Regions from separate parts of the Streptomyces sp. NPDC005566 genome, predicted to be linked through region 1. Evidence: riboswitches for the same ligand, from Rfam matches in the RefSeq annotation. Region 1 holds a riboswitch; the other holds the start of a gene.
The links. Region 1 has a riboswitch for glycine ahead of gcvP (aminomethyl-transferring glycine dehydrogenase). Riboswitches for the same ligand answer to the same signal wherever they lie in the genome.

Region 2: another riboswitch for glycine. It lies ahead of gcvT (glycine cleavage system aminomethyltransferase GcvT); the one in region 1 lies ahead of gcvP (aminomethyl-transferring glycine dehydrogenase).

What each region holds. Positions count from the first base shown of each region.
Region 1 covers NZ_JBEXDB010000029.1:49,684-57,360, reverse strand. The annotation lists gene ABZS61_RS32550 (FHA domain-containing protein) at 131-928, shown strand; gene ABZS61_RS32545 (MerR family transcriptional regulator) at 971-1,714, shown strand; gene ABZS61_RS32540 (bifunctional nuclease family protein) at 1,768-2,241, shown strand; gene ABZS61_RS32535 (MerR family transcriptional regulator) at 2,404-3,021, shown strand; gene ABZS61_RS32530 (DNA polymerase IV) at 3,097-4,551, shown strand; gene ABZS61_RS32525 (PRC-barrel domain-containing protein) at 4,473-4,844, opposite strand; glycine riboswitch at 4,978-5,073, shown strand; gene gcvP (aminomethyl-transferring glycine dehydrogenase) at 5,265-7,677, shown strand, end outside.
Region 2 covers NZ_JBEXDB010000014.1:146,501-154,177, reverse strand. The annotation lists gene ABZS61_RS22765 (enhanced serine sensitivity protein SseB C-terminal domain-containing protein) at 1-469, opposite strand, end outside; gene ABZS61_RS22760 (enhanced serine sensitivity protein SseB) at 615-1,382, opposite strand; gene ABZS61_RS22755 (AAA family ATPase) at 1,525-2,199, opposite strand; glycine riboswitch at 2,387-2,484, shown strand; gene gcvT (glycine cleavage system aminomethyltransferase GcvT) at 2,642-3,772, shown strand; gene gcvH (glycine cleavage system protein GcvH) at 3,864-4,241, shown strand; gene glyA (serine hydroxymethyltransferase) at 4,260-5,519, shown strand; gene ABZS61_RS22735 (L-serine ammonia-lyase) at 5,675-7,060, shown strand; gene ABZS61_RS22730 (terpene synthase family protein) at 7,437-7,677, shown strand, end outside.

The DNA of each region.
Region 1 (7,677 bases):
GATCGGTGGCGCGTGGTGGAAACTGTCGGGTGGATACGGACGTTGTGAGAATGTCCGGGTCGGCAGGTGTGTTCATTCAGGGTTCGTCCTGCCCCACGGGCGGGTCTATTTCGGTCAAGGGGAAACGCCCGTGAAGTTGTTTGCGAAGTTGTTCGGAAAGAGTGCACGCGAGGACAGCAACGCTGCTCGCCACCGTGCTCCGCGCCAGGGTCAGGGCGCCGAGGAGCAGGGCTCGGAGCGCCCGCTCTTCCGCGATGAGGTGCCGGGTTCACCGGGGGATCAGCGGGGTGCCTCCGGCGCGTCGTCTGTTGACCCTGCCGGTGCCGGACGCATAGGTTTCGGGGAACCATCGACCTCAAGTACGGGTGGAGGGTTCACCCCCGCCCCGGAGGGTTCCTCCATGCCGGTCTGTACGAGGTGCGGGCATCGCAATAGCGAGGCCGGCCGTTTCTGTTCCAACTGCGGGGCGCCGCTGCGGGGCGGAGTGCCCGAGCGCGCTTCCGAGACGACCTCGACGATCTCGATCTCCGGCATCGAGGCGTACGAGGCCGAGGTGACGGGACAGACTGCCGTTCCTTCCCTCTCGCCGGAAGCACAGGCAGCCGTCGACGCGCTGCCCGCGGGATCCGCGCTCCTGGTGGTGCGCCGCGGTCCGAACTCCGGCAGCCGCTTCCTGTTGGACGGCGAGCTGACCACTGCGGGCCGTCACCCGCAGAGCGACATCTTCCTCGACGACGTGACCGTGTCGCGGCGCCATGTGGAGTTCCGCAGGAGCCCGGACGGTAGTTTCACCGTGGGCGACGTCGGCAGCCTCAACGGCACCTACGTCAACCGTGAGCGCATCGATTCCGTCCTGCTGTCCAACGGCGACGAAGTTCAGATCGGCAAGTACCGGCTGGTCTTCTACGCGAGCCAGCGGGGCGTCTGACCCTCCCCCGGACTGCGTCCGGTAGGACCCCCAGGAAGGTTCATGCTGCGAACACCGACAGGCGGTGCCGGTCACGGCACCGCCGCCGCGGACGAGCGCGCCATGAGCATCGGCACGGTGCTTCTGCAGCTGCGCGACGAGTTTCCCGAAGTAACGATCTCCAAGATCCGCTTTCTGGAGGCCGAGGGGCTCATCGAGCCGCAGCGGACGCCCTCCGGCTATCGCAAGTTCAGCCCGGCCGACATCGAGCGGCTGGCCCAGGTGCTGCGCATGCAGCGGGACCACTATCTTCCCCTCAAGGTCATCCGTGAGCACCTGGACGCCCTCGCCCGCGGCGAGCAGGCCGCGCTGCCGTCCGGCGGCGGACAGGGCGAGCTCGTGGACGGTCGCTGGGAGCCGGACCCCGGCCGGGCCACAGCCGCCCGGATCGGGCGCTCCGAGCTTCTTGCCGCCGCTGACGTCAGTGAGGACCAGCTCGTCGAGTGGGAGTCCTACGGGCTGATCGCTCCGTCTCCTGAGGGAAGCTACGAAGCCGAGGCGGTGACCGTCGCGAGACTTGTGGCGGATCTGGGGCGATTCGGTCTGGAACCTCGTCATCTGCGGGCCGTCAAGGCCGCCGCGGATCGTGAGGCAGGACTGGTCGAACAGGTGGTCGCGCCCCTGCGTAGGCACCGGAATCCGCAGACCAGGGCCCATGCGGAGGCCACCGCGAGAGAGCTCGCGGAGCTGTCCGTCCGGCTCCACGCGGCCTTCGTGCAGACCGCCCTCAAGGTCCGGTTCCACTGACCGCGGCGGAGCCCGACTATCCAAACATGGCGGGCACGTCCTAGGGTTGCTGTGTGAACGAGCTCGACGTTGTGGGTGTCCGGGTGGAAATGCCCTCCAACCAACCGATCGTGCTCCTGCGTGAAGTGGGAGGCGACCGGTACCTCCCCATTTGGATCGGCCCTGGGGAAGCGACCGCGATCGCCTTCGCCCAGCAGGGCATGGCTCCGGCCAGGCCGCTGACCCATGATCTCTTCAAGGATGTGCTCGAGGCCGTCGGCCAGGAGCTCACAGAGGTCCGGATCACGGACCTCAGAGAAGGGGTTTTCTACGCGGAGCTGGTCTTCGCCAGCGGAGTCGAGGTGAGCGCGCGGCCGTCCGACGCCATAGCGCTCGCCCTGCGTACCGGCACGCCGATCTACGGCAGCGACGGTGTGCTGGACGACGCCGGGATCGCCATCCCGGACGAGCAGGAGGACGAGGTCGAGAAGTTCCGTGAGTTCCTCGACCAGATCTCACCGGAGGACTTCGGTACGAACAGTCAGTGACCGTCCCGTGCAGTGCCCGCATCCGACAAGCCGTTCCCGGAAACGAGACACGGGAAACCACCCTCAGGGTGATTATCACTCGGCGTGCCGAGTGTGGCGATCGTTGACGCACCCCTGGTGACTGCCTACCTTCGAGATGGCAGGTCAAGGACGGAGGTCGGCGTGAGAAGCAGCGGCGACGGTACGGCTGCAGGTGGGCCGTACCGGCAGCACAGCAGTGCGGCCGACCACACCATCAGACAGCCGGTTCAGCCGGCGGCGGTGGCAGCGGACGGTGCGGTAGTGGCAGGTGACATCGGCTACCGGGGGCCGACGGCGTGCGCGGCGGCCGGGATCACCTACCGACAGCTCGACTACTGGGCCCGTACGGGTCTGGTGGAACCGAGCGTGCGTCCGGCGTACGGGTCGGGGACACAGCGCCTCTACAGTTTTCGGGACGTTGTCCTCCTCAAGATCGTGAAGCGGTTCCTCGACACAGGTGTCGCGCTGCAGAACATCCGCACCACGGTCCAGCACCTGAGGGCCCGCGGATTCACGGATCTTGAACGGATGACCCTGATGAGCGACGGGGCGACGGTCTACGAGTGCTCCTCGCCCGACGAGGTCGTGGATCTGCTCCAGGGGGGCCAGGGCGTCTTCGGTATCGCCGTGGGCGTCGTCTGGCGTGATGTGGACGCGACCCTGTCCCAGCTCCACGGGGAGCGGGTCGACACGGGGGAGACGCTGATCGGCAACAACCCCGCGGACGAGCTGGCCCGGCGGCGCAACCGCGCGGGCTGAGCCACCGGGCCTGCCCCGCGCCGCACAGGCGCGGAGCAGGCCCGTTGTCAGTGGCATAGGGCAGCATCGGTAGGTGTGAGATCCGCTCCCACCATCCTGCATCTGGACATGGATGCCTTCTACGCCTCTGCCGAGCAGGCGGCGAAGCCCAGCCTGCGCGGCAAACCGGTGGTGGTGGGCGGACTGGGGATGCGCGGGGTGGTTGCCACCGCGTCGTACGAAGCCCGGCGGTTCGGTGTGCATTCGGCGATGCCCATGGCGCAGGCCAGACGGCTGGCACCCAACGCCGCCTATCTGGTGCCGCGCTTCGCGCTCTACCGGACGGTCAGCGACCAGGTGATGGAGCTCCTCGGGCGGCTGTCGCCGCTCGTCGAGCCGCTCAGCCTGGACGAGGCGTTCGTCGACCTGGAGGCCGGTGGGGTCGCCGATGACGCGGCATCGGCCCGTGCGATCGGTGAGCAGCTGCGCACGGTCATCACAGGCGTCACCGGACTCAGCGGTTCGGTCGGCCTGGCCGGTTCCAAGATGCTGGCCAAGATCGCCTCGGAGGAGGCGAAACCGGACGGTCTCCTGCTCATCGAGCCGGGTACGGAGCGCGAACTGCTCGCTCCCATGTCCGTGCGGATCCTGCCGGGCGTCGGGCCCGCCACCGGGGACCATCTGCGGCGCGCTGGGATGACGGTGGTCCAGGACCTTGCCGAGGCGGGGGAGGCGGAGCTCGTCCGTCTGCTGGGCAAGGCGCACGGCGTCGCGCTGTACCGCATGGCACTCGGGCACGACGACCGGCCCGTCGTCGCGGAACGGGACGCGAAGTCCGTATCGGTCGAGGACACCTTCGACGTGGACCTGCACGACCGGGTCCGGGTCAGGACGGAGGTCGAGAGGCTGGCCGGACGGTGTGTGGAGCGCCTGCGGGGCGCGGGGCGGTCGGGGCGGACCGTCGTGCTCAAGGTGCGCCGCTACGACTTCTCCACGCTCACCCGCTCCGAGACCCTGCGCGGCCCCACGGACGACCCCACGGTCGTCAGAGAAGCCGCGGCGCGGTTGCTGGAGGCCGTTGACACCACCGGTGGCGTACGGCTCTTGGGAGTGGGCGTCACGGGGCTCGCGGACTTCACCCAGGAGGATCTCTTCGCGCAGGCCGCCGATGCGCTGCAGGCGGTGGCGGACGAGTCGGAGGGCGGGGCCGGCGGTGCCCCCGACGAGCCGGTCACGGCGGAGGAGGCGGCCGAGGAGAGGGCGGACCGGCTGGCGGGCCGGCGGTGGCCCGCAGGCCACGACGTCCGGCACGACGTCCACGGCCACGGCTGGGTGCAGGGCAGCGGCGTCGGCCGTGTCACGGTCCGGTTCGAGGAGCCGGGGGAGCGGCCGGGCCGGGTGCGCACGTTCCGTGTCGACGATCCGCAGCTCCAGCCGGCCGACCCGCTGCCCCTGGTCCGAGACCCCGTGGACTACTCCTCGTGGCCGGCCAGCCTGCCGAAGTCCCTGTCGGGCCCGGTGCCGCCCGGCGCGGCGGAGTCCAGCCCGTAATGGCGGTACAGCTGCAGCTCCTGCTCAGGGGAGAGATGGCGGCCGACTCCGAAGTCGGGAGCGTCCTTGATCAGGGCGCGGTCGAAGGGGATCACCAGGGTGCCGTCGACGAATTCGCTCGGTTCCAGCGGGACGAAGGCGTCCCGGGTGAAGAGTCCGGTGCGCACGGCCGCCCACTCGGGTACGCCGGTGGCATCGTCGAGATAGACCTCGTCCACCGTTCCGATCTTGGAGCCTTGGCGGTCGTAGGCCTTGCGGCCGATCAGGCTGCGCGGATCGATGTCGGTCTGCACGGTGCCTCCCACTGGTCGCACTGCGGTCAGGGTGGTCGCAACTGCTCCACAGGCACTACGAAAGGCCAGATCCGGGGCTTCGGCCACTCGAGACGGCCCGCGCCGGCCCGCTGGTAGTCTGGAACACGGCTGCTGACCCTGTGCGGGAGAGTCCTCCGGAGAAATCCGGTGGCGCCGAAGGAGCAACTCCTCCCCGGAATCTCTCAGGCCCCCGTACCGCACGGACGAGGTCACTCTGGAAAGCAGGACGGGATCCGTACGGCTCGTGCCGTGGCGGGCCCCATCCTCACCGACGGTGAAAGCCGGTGTGCCTCAGGGCGTGCCGGTGAAGCTCTCAGGTCGAGATGACAGATGGGGAGGCCGTTCGGGCAGCCACGCCGTGGTGCCCCTCGCAGGTCGTGAGACCAGGAGGCCTCCATCATGACCCCCCGTCGCACTCCGCTCTCCCAGCTGGAGCAGGGCATTCCCTTCGAGCAGCGCCACATCGGGCCCGATGCCGAGGCCCAGGCCAAGATGCTCGCGCACGTCGGATACGGCTCCCTCGACGAGCTGACCGCCGCTGCCGTGCCGGACGTGATCAAGAGCGCCGAGGCGCTGGACCTCCCGGCTGCCCGTACCGAGGCCGAGGTCCTGGCCGAGCTGCGACGCCTCGCCGACCGCAACCAGGTCCTCGCACCGATGATCGGGCTCGGCTACTACGGCACGTTCACCCCGCCCGTGATCCTGCGCAACGTCATGGAGAACCCCGCCTGGTACACGGCGTACACGCCCTACCAGCCGGAGATCTCCCAGGGGCGGCTCGAGGCCCTGCTGAACTTCCAGACGATGGTGGCCGACCTGACCGGTCTGCCCACCTCCGGTGCCTCCCTCCTCGACGAGGGCACGGCGGCTGCCGAGGCCATGGCGCTCGCACGGCGCGTGGGCAAGGTCAGGAACGGCGTCTTCCTGGTCGACGCCGACACCCTGCCGCAGACCGTCGCCGTGATCCGGACCCGCGCCGAACCGACCGGCGTCGAGGTGGTCGTCGCAGACCTCACCGACGGAATTCCGGCCGAGGTCGCCGAGCGCGGCGTCTTCGGCGTCCTGCTGCAGTACCCGGGCGCCTCCGGAGCGGTCCGTGACATCAAGCCCGTCATCGACCGCGCACACGAGCTCGGTGCGATCGTCACCGTCGCGGCCGATCTGCTGGCCCTGACCCTGCTCACCTCCCCCGGCGAGCTGGGCGCGGACGTGGCCGTCGGGACCACGCAGCGCTTCGGTGTCCCGATGGGCTTCGGCGGACCGCACGCCGGCTTCATGGCCGTCCGCGAGAAGTTCGCGCGCAGCCTGCCCGGCCGTCTCGTGGGCGTCTCCGTCGACGCCGACGGCAACAAGGCGTACCGGCTCGCCCTCCAGACCCGCGAGCAGCACATCCGCCGGGAGAAGGCCACCAGCAACATCTGCACCGCGCAGGTGCTGCTCGCCGTCATGGCGGGGATGTACGCCGTCTACCACGGCCCCGACGGTCTGCGCACGATCGCGCGGCGCACCCACAGGTACGCCACGATCCTGGCCGACGGCCTGCGGGCCGCCGGTGCCGACGTGGTGCACGGCGCCTACTTCGACACGCTCACCGTGAGCGTTCCCGGCGCAGCTGCCGGTGTGGTCGCCGGTGCCCGCGAGCGCGGGGTGAACCTGCGGCTCGTCGACGCCGACCACGTCTCCATCGCCTGCGACGAGACCACCACCCGTGCGCAGATCGCGGCTGTCTGGGCCGCCTTCGGAGCCGGCGGCGACATCGAGGCCCTCGACGCCGACGCAGGCGACGCGCTGCCCGCGAACCTGCTGCGCACCGACACCGTCCTCGCCCACCCGGTCTTCCACCAGCACCGTTCCGAGACGGCGATGCTGCGCTACCTGCGCAAGCTCGCCGACCGCGACTACGCGCTGGACCGCGGCATGATCCCGCTCGGCTCCTGCACCATGAAGCTCAACGCCACCGCCGAGATGGAGTCGATCACCTGGCCCGAATTCGGTGCGCTGCACCCCTTCGCGCCGGCCGAGCAGGCACAGGGCTTCCTCACCCTCATCCGCGAGCTGGAGGAGCGCCTGGCCGAGGTCACCGGCTACGACGCCGTCTCCCTCCAGCCCAACGCGGGCTCCCAGGGTGAGTTCGCCGGTCTTCTGGCCGTCCGCGCCTACCACCGGGCCAATGGTGACGAGGGGCGTACGGTCTGCCTCATCCCGTCCTCCGCGCACGGCACCAACGCCGCGAGCGCCGTGATGGCCGGGATGAAGGTCGTCGTCGTGAAGACCGCCGACGACGGCGAAGTCGACATCGACGACCTGCGCGCCAAGATCGAGAAGCACCGCGACGAACTCGCGGTCCTGATGATCACCTACCCGTCCACGCACGGTGTCTTCGAGGAGCACGTCGCCGCGATCTGCGGCGAGGTGCACGACGCGGGCGGTCAGGTGTACGTCGACGGCGCCAACCTCAACGCGCTGGTGGGCCTCGCCAAGCCGGGCAAGTTCGGCGGCGACGTCTCGCACCTGAACCTGCACAAGACCTTCTGCATCCCGCACGGCGGCGGTGGCCCGGGCGTCGGCCCGGTCGGTGTCCGTGCGCACCTGGCGCCGTACCTTCCCAACCACCCGCTCCAGCCGGCCGCCGGTCCCGAGACCGGCGTCGGCCCGATCTCGGCGGCCCCGTGGGGCTCGGCCGGAATCCTCCCTATCTCCTGGGCGTACGTACGCCTGATGGGCGGCGAGGGACTGAAGCGTGCGACGCAGGTCGCCGTGCTCGCGGCCAACTACATCGCCAAGCGTCTGGAACCGCATTTCCCGATCCTGT
Region 2 (7,677 bases), on a different contig from region 1:
GGGCATTGTGCGACAAAAGGGCGTAGAACTGCGGGATCTCGATGGCGGGTTCGGAGAGCTGCAGCGGCCCTGCGGGCATCCGGTCGAGGCCTGTCGCGATGCGGCGCAGGTCCAGCCAGGGGATGCCGACGCCGCCGCCGGGGGCATGCGGGTTGAGCCAGATGCCCCAGCGGTCGGGGAAGAGGGACCGGGCGATGTCGCGGCCGGTGACCAGCTCGTGGGACCTGTTCCAGCCACTGGCCGAGAGCTCCTGGGCGGAGGTCACGCAGGGGGCGTAGCCCAGGCCGTCGATCTCCATGTTGCCGTACTGGGCGTCGGGCGAGCCCGCCGTGCCGTGCCAGAGCAGCATCCAGACCCGGCCGTCGGTGAGGGCCCGCAGAAGCGCCTCGTAGGCGTCGGGGCGCCCGGGGGTCACTTGCCGCAGCATGTGCTCGACCTGCCCGGCCTCCGCGGTGCCTGACGCACTCACCCTGGGTCCCGCCCCTCTTCGTTCCGCTGCCCCGTCGTGCCGCGGTGCTGTTGTCCCGCTCCCGGGCACAGCGGGTGCGGCCTCGCCATCAAACCAGCTTATGCGCCGCCCCTGACACCGGCTTGACGCCACGGGCGAACCTGACTCAGTACCCCTCGCGCCGGTAGAACGGCCGTACCTTCTCCAGCATCCAGTCACCCACGGGGTCCTGGGCCACGTCGAGGAGGACCAGATTGACCCGCCACTGCAGCTGGACCCGGCCCAGCGCACGGCCCAGCGCCTCCATCGGGGCGCTCTGTCCCGCGCCGTCCCAGGTGGCGAACTCGACGCCGACGAAGAGGACGGGGTCGTCGCCCTCGATGCTGGCCAGCGCCCTGCGCGCCGTACTCACGACACCGATGCCCTGGAATTCACCGGCCACCGCGGCCAGGAAATCGACGGGGTCCTCCTTCCAGTCCGGCTCATAGAGCCGCACCCGCCCGCCGGAGGGCCCGTCCAGTGCGGTGCGCCCGGCCCGGCAGAGTTCGGCGACGGCCGGCGGCGGCAGCGGCACACCGACCGCCCCGCCGGGATTGACGGCGATGCCGAGCTGCGGGGGCAGTCCGCGGGCGAATTCGCGGGCGGGCGCGACGGTGAACGAGAGATGGGCGCCGACGCAGTACAGGAACTGGGCCTCGGAGCTGAACACCGGTACGTACGCGGCGCCGTCGATGTCGACCGTCGGCAGGTCGAGGTCGGGGCTGTCGGGTCCGCCGCCGTTCGGCAGGGGCACCCACACGCGGCTGCGGCCGAGTACCTCGACCAGGCGGCCGCCGGCCCCGGGCACGCCGAGGGAGGCGCTGAGCACTTCCTCGAGCTCGTTGGCCGGCCATCCGTGCTGCGGATGGACGGGGGCCTGGGCCGGAATGTCCACGGTGTCTGTGTCCCTTTCTCGCCGTGCTGTGCGGCAGAAACCATAGTCCGAGCCGCGCCCGGACGGCAGTGACACGGGAAACAGCGCAGGCCGGGGCGACCGGACCGTCCAGATTCCGGACGGCCGGACGGATCTCGACGGTCTATGCGTTTGCGAACGAAATCCGTTCGATCGCGGTGGCGGCCTCCCGGTCGAGCAGGACCGCGGACGCGCAACCGGGCGGCAGCAGTCCGCTCTCCGTGTCGCGCAGCAGCCGTCCGACCGCACCGCGGTGCCGGGCGAAGGCGTATCCGGAGACACCCCGTCCGCGCTCCCGCTGGCCCGCCCTGGCCACATGAGGGGTGACGTCGAGCAGGACGAGGTGCAGCGTGCGGCTCCGGCGCCCGGCCTCGCGGGCCAGCCAGCGCCGCACCCAGGCCTGGGTTCCGCAGTCGTGCACGACGACGGACCCTCCCGAGCGCAGCGCCCGCCACAGCCCGAGGTAGTGCGCGGCACGGACCAGGGGACGGTAGAGGGCGTACGGGAGTAAGGCGGGCAGGGAGCCCGCCCAGCGGTCCCTGGTGTCCTGGGAGTCGATGGCGTGCTCCCGCACCGCGCGCCGGATCAACGTCGACTTCCCGCTGCCGGGCAGTCCGGAGACCACCACCACATCGCCCGCCACGAAGTCCAGGCTGCGCGGGCCGAGCCCGTTCCTGCCCCGCAGATCACGCACCACCGGAGCGTGCGTGCCCCGGAGCCCCCGAGCGCGGGCACCCTGCTGCGCGGGCATCGCTCCGCGCGCTGCCCCTGCGGTCGTCGCGTACGGCTGCAACGTCATCGCCCTCCCCCTGCCGAGTCGCCACACCTGGCCTGCCCAAGAAGTGTAAAGAAAAGGTAATACGGGACAACCGGTTCCGGTCGCACATGTCGGCGCCCGAGCGTCCCCGGCTGCCTGCGCGGATCCGGTCGCCCCACTCTGGCGCAATGCGTGCGATGATGACCCCGCCAACTGCATACCGGCCGTTTGAATCCGCGCGGGAGAGTCCCGGTCACTGTGTGCACCGGGCGCCGAAGGAGCAAGTTCCTCCCTTGAATCTCTCAGGCCCCGTACCGCGTGGATGAGGCAGATCTGAAAAGCGGGCCGCTCGCGCGGCTCCACCCAAGGTGCAAGCCGACCCCCGCAGGGGCTGACCCTTTCAGGGGCTCTCGGCGAACCTCTCAGGTTCCGATGACAGATGGGGAGGGAACGTCCTCTGTCGCCATGCCCTGGAGCCATGCCCATGAGCACTGCCCCCGCCTCCCGTCTCACCGCCCTCGATGCGCTGCACCGTTCCCTGGGCGCGACCATGACCGATTTCGCCGGCTGGGACATGCCCCTGCGGTACGCCAGTGAGCGCGACGAGCACAACGCCGTGCGCACCCGGGCCGGACTCTTCGACCTGTCGCACATGGGCGAGATCACCGTCACCGGACCGCAGGCCGCGGCCTTCCTGAACTTCGCACTCGTGGGCAACATCGCCACCATCGGCGTGGGCCGGGCCCGCTACACGATGATCGTCGCCGAGGACGGCGGGATCCTGGACGACCTGATCGTCTACCGCCTGGGTGAGACCGAGGCCCCCGAGTATCTGGTCGTCGCCAACGCGGGCAACGCACAGCTCGTACTCGACACGCTCACGGGGCGCGCCGGGGACTTCGACACCGAGGTGCGCGACGACCGCGACGCCTACGCGCTGCTCGCCGTCCAGGGCCCCGAGTCGCCCGCCATCCTGAAGTCGGTCACGGACGCCGACCTGGACGGGCTGAAGTACTACGCGGGCCTGCCCGGCACCGTCGCCGGTGTTCCCGCACTCATCGCCCGTACCGGCTACACCGGCGAGGACGGCTTCGAGCTCTTCGTGGCTCCCGAGCACGCCGAGCAGCTGTGGAAGGCGCTCACCGAGGCGGGCGCCCCGCACGGCCTGATCCCGTGCGGTCTCTCCTGCCGCGACACGCTGCGCCTGGAGGCGGGCATGCCGCTGTACGGGCACGAGCTGACGACCGCGCTGACCCCGTTCGACGCGGGCCTGGGCCGGGTCGTGAAGTTCGAGAAGGAGGGCGACTTCGTCGGCCGCGAGGCGCTGCTGGCCGCCGCCGAGCGTGCCGAGACCGCCCCGCCCCGCAAGCTCGTCGGCCTGGTGGCCGAGGGCCGCAGGGTGCCGCGCGCCGGCTTCCAGGTCGTCGCCGACGGCAAGGTCGTCGGCGAGGTCACGTCCGGCGCACCGTCGCCGACGCTGGGCAAGCCGATCGCCATGGCGTACGTGGACGCGGCGCACGCCGCGCCCGGCACCGAGGGCGTCGGCGTAGACATCCGGGGCACCCATGAGGCGTACGAGGTCGTCGCCCTGCCCTTCTACAAGCGTCAGAAGTGACGACGGGGCGTCCCGCACGTGACGTAGTCCCGTCTCACACCGTAAGACCACCGTTCATCAGCACTCCCCCGCGTACAGGAGAATTCAGGTCATGAGCAACCCCCAGCAGCTGCGGTACAGCAAGGAGCACGAGTGGCTGTCGGCCCTCGAGGACGGTGTGGCCACGGTCGGTATCACCGAGTTCGCGGCCAACGCGCTCGGCGACGTCGTCTACGCCCAGCTCCCGGCGGTCGGTGACACGGTGACCGCGGGCGAGACCTGCGGTGAGCTGGAGTCGACCAAGTCGGTCAGCGACCTGTACTCGCCGGTGACCGGTGAGGTCACCGAGGCCAACCAGGACGTCGTGGACGACCCGGCGCTGGTGAACTCCGCCCCCTTCGAGGGCGGCTGGCTGTTCAAGGTGCGCGTCGCGGAGGAGCCGAAGGACCTGCTCTCCGCCGACGAGTACTCCGAGTTCTCCGGCAACTGAGACCCAAGGGACCCCCTGATGTCGCTTCTCAACTCCTCCCTCCACGAGCTGGACCCGGACGTCGCCGCCGCTGTCGACGCCGAGCTCCACCGCCAGCAGTCCACCCTCGAGATGATCGCTTCGGAGAACTTCGCTCCGGTCGCGGTCATGGAGGCGCAGGGCTCTGTCCTCACCAACAAGTACGCCGAGGGCTACCCCGGCCGTCGTTACTACGGCGGCTGCGAGCACGTCGACGTGGTCGAGCAGATCGCGATCGACCGGATCAAGGCGCTCTTCGGCGCCGAGGCCGCGAACGTCCAGCCGCACTCCGGTGCGCAGGCGAACGCCGCCGCGATGTTCGCGCTGCTGAAGCCGGGCGACACCATCATGGGCCTGAACCTGGCCCACGGCGGTCACCTGACCCACGGCATGAAGATCAACTTCTCCGGCAAGCTCTACAATGTGGTCCCGTACCACGTCGACGAGACCGGCGTCGTGGACATGGCCGAGGTCGAGCGCCTCGCCAAGGAGTCCAAGCCGAAGCTGATCGTGGCCGGCTGGTCCGCGTACCCCCGTCAGCTCGACTTCGCCGCGTTCCGCCGCATCGCGGACGAGGTCGGCGCGTACCTGATGGTCGACATGGCCCACTTCGCGGGCCTGGTGGCCGCGGGCCTGCACCCCAACCCGGTGCCGCACGCCCATGTCGTCACGACCACCACGCACAAGACCCTCGGCGGTCCGCGCGGTGGCGTCATCCTGTCGACGCAGGAGCTCGCCAAGAAGATCAACTCGGCGGTCTTCCCCGGTCAGCAGGGCGGCCCGCTGGAGCACGTGATCGCAGCCAAGGCGGTCTCCTTCAAGGTGGCCGCGACCGAGGAGTTCAAGGAGCGCCAGCAGCGCACCCTGGACGGCGCCCGCATCCTCGCCGAGCGTCTGGTGCAGCCGGACGTCACCGAGGTCGGCGTCTCCGTCCTCACCGGCGGCACGGACGTGCACCTGGTCCTGGTGGACCTGCGCAACTCCGAGCTGGACGGCCAGCAGGCCGAGGACCGCCTCCACGAGGTCGGCATCACGGTCAACCGGAACGCCGTTCCGAACGACCCGCGCCCCCCGATGGTCACCTCGGGTCTGCGGATCGGTACGCCCGCGCTGGCGACCCGCGGTTTCCAGGCCGAGGACTTCACCGAGGTCGCGGAGATCATCGCCTCCGCGCTGAAGCCGGCCTACGACGCCGACGACCTGAAGGCCCGCGTGATCGCGCTGGCCGAGAAGTTCCCGCTGTACCCCGGCCTCAAGTAGGTCACCCGCAGTTTGCACGTCGGGTGGGGGCACCGCGCACACTGAACAGTGAGCACGGTGCCCCCACCCTTGTCCCCGCGCTCTTCGGGCCCACCGGCCCGGCCCGCACCACCCGGCAGACAACGGCGTCTACCAGCCCCCTTAGGAGTCATCCCGTGGCCATCTCGGTCTTCGACCTCTTCTCGGTCGGCATCGGCCCGTCCAGCTCCCACACGGTCGGCCCGATGCGCGCGGCGCGCATGTTCGCCCGCCGCCTCAAGAACGAGGGCCTGCTGGCCCACACCGCATCGATACGGGCGGAGCTGTACGGCTCGCTCGGCGCGACCGGCCACGGCCACGGCACCCCCAAGGCCGTCCTGCTCGGCCTGGAGGGCGAGTCCCCCCGTACCGTCGACGTCGAGGGCGCCGACAGCCGGGTCGAGGAGATCCGCACCACGGGGCGCATCAACCTCCTCGGCATGCACGAGATCCCCTTCGACACCGACGAGCAGCTGGTCCTGCACCGGCGCAAGGCGCTGCCGTACCACGCCAACGGGATGACGATCTTCGCGTACGACCACGAGGGCGCCCTCCTCCTGGAGAAGACCTACTACTCGGTCGGCGGCGGCTTCGTCGTCGACGAGGACGCGGTCGCCGGCGAGAACCCGATCGTCCCGGACGACACCGTCCTCAAGCACCCCTTCCGCACCGGTGACGAGCTGCTGCGCCTCGCCCGCGAAACGGGCCTGTCCATCTCCTCCCTCATGCTGGAGAACGAGAAGGCCTGGCGCACCGAGGACGAGATCCGCACCGGCCTCCTGGAGATCTGGCGCGTCATGCAGGCCTGCGTCTCGCGCGGCATGGCCACCGAGGGCATCCTGCCGGGCGGCCTGAAGGTCCGCCGCCGTGCCGCGAACTCGGCCCGCCAGCTGCGCGCCGAGGGCGACCCGCAGGCGCACGCGATGGAGTGGATCACCCTCTACGCGATGGCCGTCAACGAGGAGAACGCCGCGGGCGGCCGCGTCGTCACCGCCCCGACCAACGGTGCCGCGGGCATCATCCCCGCAGTCCTGCACTACTACATGAACTTCGCCGCGGGCGGCTGCACCGAGGCCGAGAAGGACGACAGCGTCGTCCGCTTCCTCCTGGCCGCCGGAGCCATCGGCATGCTCTTCAAGGAGAACGCCTCCATCTCCGGCGCCGAGGTCGGCTGCCAGGGCGAGGTCGGATCCGCCTGCTCGATGGCCGCGGGCGCCCTCGCCGAGGTCCTCGGCGGCTCCGCCGAGCAGGTGGAGAACGCCGCCGAGATCGGTATGGAGCACAACCTGGGCCTGACCTGCGACCCGGTGGGCGGCCTCGTGCAGATCCCGTGCATCGAGCGCAACGGCATGGCGGCCGTGAAGGCCGTCACGGCGGCCAGGATGGCGCTGCGCGGCGACGGCAGCCACAAGGTCTCCCTCGACAAGGTCATCAAGACCATGAAGGAGACGGGCGCGGACATGAGCGTGAAGTACAAGGAGACGGCGCGGGGCGGGCTCGCGGTGAACATCATCGAGTGCTGACCCGGCACCCGACACCAGAAACCCCTAAATGCTCATAGATGAGCAGCCGTTCGCCGCGATCATGCAGTTTCGGTCACAAGTGGCTTCCCTCTGTCGTCCACAAGGGGTTCACTTGACGTGACGCATGGTGACGCGGTCGCCCCACCGGCTCGCGGATCCGGCTCCGATGTCCAGGCCCCTGGCAGAGGAAGGAGGACCGCGATGGGCGCCTCACCTCGTACGGTGACCCTCTGCCCAGAGCTGGTCGGTGCGCAGTGTTCGCTCAGGCGGGCCGGCACCTGCACATCGCGCCGATGAAATCCCCGCTCCCATCCTTCATTCGCAGCATTCTCGACGAGGGGCACCAATGAGCCAGATTGTTTTACCGGTGTTTCATATGCCGTTCCAGAGCGCAGGGTGCAACCCAGGTGTGGAGGAAACCAAGAAGGCCGCCTGGGAATGGGCGGATGCGAACGGCCTCGCCCTGACTCCGGTCGCCCGCAAGAAGATGCTCCGCACCCGCCCCGAACTCTGGATATCCCTGATATTCCCTGAGGCCTCGCAGAAGCATCTCGATCTCTTCTGCCAGTGGCTCTTCTGGGCGTTCCTGGTCGACGACGAGTTCGACGACGGTCCGG